DNA from 2 places in the Pararhizobium sp. A13 genome. Region 1 is predicted to be linked to the other one. Evidence: predicted binding sites of a transcription regulator. Region 1 holds the regulator's gene; the other holds the start of a gene.
What was found. The regulator LexA, encoded in region 1, represses DNA repair genes until DNA is damaged. The targets are predictions, from matches to a motif close to TGTTCNNNNTGTGTTCNG.
Positions count from the first base shown of each region.

Region 2: the regulator LexA is predicted to act here: its motif matches at 1,508-1,525, upstream of WI754_RS09875 (PA0069 family radical SAM protein).

Region 1 covers NZ_CP149510.1:3,180,134-3,182,533, reverse strand. Annotated here, with positions in the region: gene WI754_RS15730 (hypothetical protein) at 100-375, shown strand; gene WI754_RS15725 (hypothetical protein) at 423-575, opposite strand; gene lexA (transcriptional repressor LexA) at 805-1,521, shown strand; tRNA gene WI754_RS15715 (tRNA-Cys) at 1,879-1,952, shown strand.
Region 2 covers NZ_CP149510.1:2,050,713-2,053,112, forward strand. Annotated here, with positions in the region: gene WI754_RS09870 (ribonuclease HII) at 1-132, opposite strand, end outside; gene WI754_RS09875 (PA0069 family radical SAM protein) at 282-1,439, opposite strand; gene WI754_RS09880 (glycosyl transferase) at 1,679-2,215, shown strand; gene WI754_RS09885 (SRPBCC family protein) at 2,236-2,400, opposite strand, start outside.

The sequences.
Region 1 (2,400 bases):
TGTGGAGAACTCCCCATCTGGGGAGAGCGGCGCACTTGAAGAGCCGCAATGCAAATTCGCTCCGTGGTGCTCGCCATCGGACGTGTAGCAGGTGAGTTTATGGCAGAACCGCAGAAAACGAAAAAATTCGGTATCGATGCGCGCGCGCATGAACTCATTCTCGGGTCGTGGCGCCTGCGCCTGCCTCAATCGCGGGCCTTGCGCATTGCACTTGGTGCCGTGCTGCTCTTTGGCGGTATCCTGGGCTTCCTCCCGGTTTTGGGCTTCTGGATGGTGCCCTTAGGCCTGATCGTGCTGTCGCATGACCTCGCCTTCGTCCGGCGCCAGCGCCGCAGACTTTCCGTCTGGTGGGCGCGCAAGCGGCAGACGTCGTAACCCGGCGCCAATCTGCAAAGGCCTCACCGGGGCTGGAGGGGCTGCAATCAAGTCGTGGCGGATAAGGCTTTCACGGCATCCTTGGCCGCCGGAATGATTTCCTGAACCTGCGTCGCGGCATCATTGTCGGTGCTTTCGCCGAACATCTCGACGCCGCCCCAGGCAATGAGGGCAAGCACGAGGCTGCCGATCAGAACCATCAATACCGGTCGGCCCAGCAATCCCTGCCGCGCCTCGACACCGCTGAGCGGAAAACGGCCGGACGGTTGCGAATGTTCCGCGGCGGCGTGATGAATGCCGGCTTTCGGCGGGACAAGCCCAATAAAATCGCGCTTTGAAAAAGTTCAACGAATTTTAGGGACTTGCGGAACACATATGGAACATATAGTGTTCGTTCTTGATTTGTTTCTCGATCCGGAGTGATCTTTCATGCTGACCCGCAAGCAACAGGAACTGCTTCTGTTCATTCACGAAAGAATGAAGGAATCGGGTGTGCCGCCGTCCTTCGATGAGATGAAGGATGCACTGGACCTCGCTTCCAAATCCGGCATTCACCGGCTGATCACGGCGCTCGAGGAGCGCGGCTTCATCCGGCGTCTGCCCAACCGGGCGCGCGCGCTTGAAGTGATCAAGCTGCCGGAGGCCTATTCCATGAGCCTCCAGCCCAAGCGTGGTTTTTCGCCGAGCGTTATCCAGGGCAGCCGCGGCGCTCCGCCGGCGCCAGCCACCGCCAAGGCCGTACCGGCCAGCAATGAGAACAGTTCCGTTTCTATCCCGGTCATGGGGCGAATCGCGGCCGGTGTGCCGATCTCGGCGATCCAGAACAATACGCACGATATTTCCGTGCCGCTCGAGATGGTCGGGAGCGGCGAACATTATGCGCTGGAAGTGCGCGGCGATTCGATGATCGAGGCCGGCATTCTCGATGGCGACACCGTCATCATCCGCAATACCAACAGCGCCAGCCCGGGAGAGATTGTCGTCGCCTTGGTGGACGATGAGGAGGCGACGCTGAAGCGGTTTCGCCGCAAGGGTGCATCGATTGCGCTCGAAGCTGCCAACCCTGCCTACGAAACCCGGATTTTCGGCCCCGACCGAGTCAAGATACAAGGCAAACTGGTCGGTCTGATCCGACGTTACCATTAAGCGGCAAGCCGAATCCGGACGCCAGCGGACGCAGACGGCTGATTTTCTTTGAAAATTGACGGGAGCGGGGGCTTGGCAATGATCCGGCGCGTCGGCACATCCGCTAAAGCGCATCGCGTCAAAACGGATTCATGCGCTGCGCTTTAGGTCTTTGTTTTTATGCATGTGGTTGTCCCAAAACCGCGGCACACTTTTGGACGACATGCATTAGGCGCGGCATTTCCTGAGGAACCGAAGCGGCAATGGATGGGAGACTGGATTCTCCCATGAGAAAAAACTGGAATTCGATCATGGCGTCTTGCACTGGAACGGAAATCGGTCTAAACGCCCGTCACGATTAAGTGATGATCGTTACGAGGCCTCGTGGCGGAGTGGTGACGCAGAGGACTGCAAATCCTTGTACCCCGGTTCAATTCCGGGCGAGGCCTCCAAAATTTTCCACAATGAAATTAAAGCCTTATGGGCGATTCTGGACAATTGACTTGATGCCAGCATGTCGCATCATGTTGCAATCCAGTTCCCTTGATTTCCAACGGTTTCCGGCTACCCTCGGCTAGTTCACGCGACATGAAATGCAACATGTTGCGACCATGAGGGCCCCCTCAAAATGATCGTTGTGAAGGATTTTCGAAAGACGGGATTGCCCCATGGAAACATCAAAACATGGAGCTTGGTGTTCGACGCCGCCACCGGGGAACTTAAAGTACGGATATCAAGCACTTCCCAAGTGGGGCCGACGCGATTTGAAGAGCAGCCTCTTTCAGCCTTTTTAGCGCACACCGGAAACTCCGGTGAAAGGCGCGCACTGCGGGCGTTGCTAAGTAGGATCAGCAGTTCTATCGCTGGGATTTAGCCGGCCAACATGAACACAGCCGCCCA
Region 2 (2,400 bases), 1.1 Mb from region 1:
TCCGCGCCCGGCTTCGTCCGTTCCGGCCACCGGCCAGAGACCATCGCGCCGCGCGCCGGTCTCAAAGCTGAAATCGGGGCCTTCGATGGTTTCGAAGAGAAAGGGGGAATCGGGCGGTGTACTTCGTGACATGCGGCGAAACTCGCACACAAGCCCGATTCCCTGCAAGTCCTCCGGCAGTGAGGCGGCTGCCGGAGGATGGACCGATCGAGCCTCGGGGCAAGAAACAGGATCGGTATTCGATATCCGGTAAGAGGCCCGGACGAAACATCAAGACGCCATCAGAGCAGCGACAGTTGAACGCCGGTGCCGAGCGGCGGAACGAACAGGTCGCAGTTGAGCGGGCGCTTCGCCACGTTCAGTTCGAGCCGCTTGGCCGCCAGTTCGAAGCGCCGGCCGATCTGCCAGGCATAGGGTCCGGCGCCCTTCATGCGCTTGCCGAACTCGGCATCATAATCCTTGCCGCCGCGCATCGAGCGCACCAGCGACATGACGTGACGGTAGCGGTCTGGATAGTTGCGGAGCAGCCAGTCGCGAAACAACGGGCTCACCTCCAACGGCAGGCGCAGAAGCACGTAGCTGGCATGGGTGGCACCGGCGGTTTTGCCTGAATCCAGCACCCGCTCGATCTCATGGTCGTTGAGCGCTGGAATGACCGGCGCCATCATCACCGTTGCCGGTATGCCGGCTTCCGTCAACGCCTTGATTGCGGCGAGGCGCTTCGTTGGCGTCGAAGCGCGCGGTTCCATCAGGCGGGCGAGCTTGAGGTCGAGCGTCGTCACGGATAGGCCGACCTTGGCCAGACCCTTCTCCGCCATCGGTGCGAGAAGATCGATGTCGCGCATGACCATCGCCGATTTGGTGACGATCATCACCGGATGGTCGCACGCCTTCAGCACTTCGAGGACCTGGCGCATGATCCGCCATTCCTTCTCGATCGGCTGGTAGGGATCGGTGTTGGTGCCGATTGCGATCGGCCGCACCTTGTAGCCGGGTTTTGCCAGTTCGCGTTCAAGCAGCTTTGCCGCACCCGGCTTGGCGTAGAGTTTCGTTTCGAAATCGAGCCCCGGCGACAGGCCCATATAGGCGTGCGTCGGCCGGGCGAAGCAATAGATGCAGCCATGTTCGCAGCCCCGATAAGGATTGACCGAGCGATCAAAAGGGAGGTCGGGCGAATCGTTGCGGCTGATGATCGAGCGCGGCTTTTCGATTTGAACATCGGTCTGGAGAGCCGGAAGATCCTCCAGCGAGTCCCAGCCGTCATCTTCAAGTACCCGGGAGGTTGGTTCGAAACGTCCTGACGTATTGAGGGCGGCTCCCCGGCCGCGCCTGCGGTCAATCTCGATCCGCAGGCCGGAACCGGCGATCATCGCTTCGGCCATATCTGCCGTGTTGGCGGGCGCAAGGGCGCCCTGCCTGATCTCAGACAGCTCGTTCATGGGGGTTCTCCGGGGACTGTCCTTGCGGACGATCCGTTATCCTCTGATTATTTTCCTAACCCAAAAACGAGAACAAGACAAGAACAAAATGGCGGAACGGCGTCGCCGGCGCGTTGCAGGTCCGAGGCGGATGAGCAATTCCGCCTTCGTTTGCGCGCGGATTCATCATGAATGAAAAGTTAATTGCCCGGAAACGAAGGCTTTATGGAAATTGCCGGTGCGATGCGGTATGGACGGCAATGCTGACGATCATCATCGAAACCCGCAACAACGAAGCCGAACTGGCGCAGACGCTGTCGGCGCTGGTCTCAGGCGCCGTGGAAGGCTTGGTGAGCGACGTGATCATCCTCGATCACGGCTCGCGGGACGGTTCCAGCCGTGTCGCCGATGCCGCAGGCGCGCGTTTCTGCACGAGCTGGGATATGAAGGACATCGTTCGCTCCGCGCGGGGGGACTGGCTGCTGCTGCTGGAGGCGGGTGCAAGACCGGCAGGCCGCTGGATCGATGACGTGGCGGAATATATGTCCCTTAGCAAGACACCGGCGCGGTTTTCGCCCTCGCGGCTGCATCGCCGGCCGTTCCTGAAGCGCGTCGTGACCCGCCTGGCGCCGCTCGAGCTCGGTTTCCTCTTGTCGCGGCAGCAGGCGACGGCGATCGCAAAATCCGGCATGCGGCTCAGCGATTTCGCAACCGGCAGGGCGGTGCGCCGCCTCGGCAGCGAACTCGTGCCTGCCTGGGTCGCGATCGGCAATCGTCCCGGCGCTGACGATTGCTAGGGGTCGGGCCACTGCCGCCCTCACGACAGAAGGGCGTCGAGTTTACCCAGGATGCCATTCCACCCCTTTTCGTGATTGTCACGGCTTTCCTCGGACATGAACTTCACGTGGGTCAGCACCACTTCCGTGCCGTCCGCGACGGGGGTCAGCACCAGTTCGACCTGCGTATCAGGGGCTGACCAGGG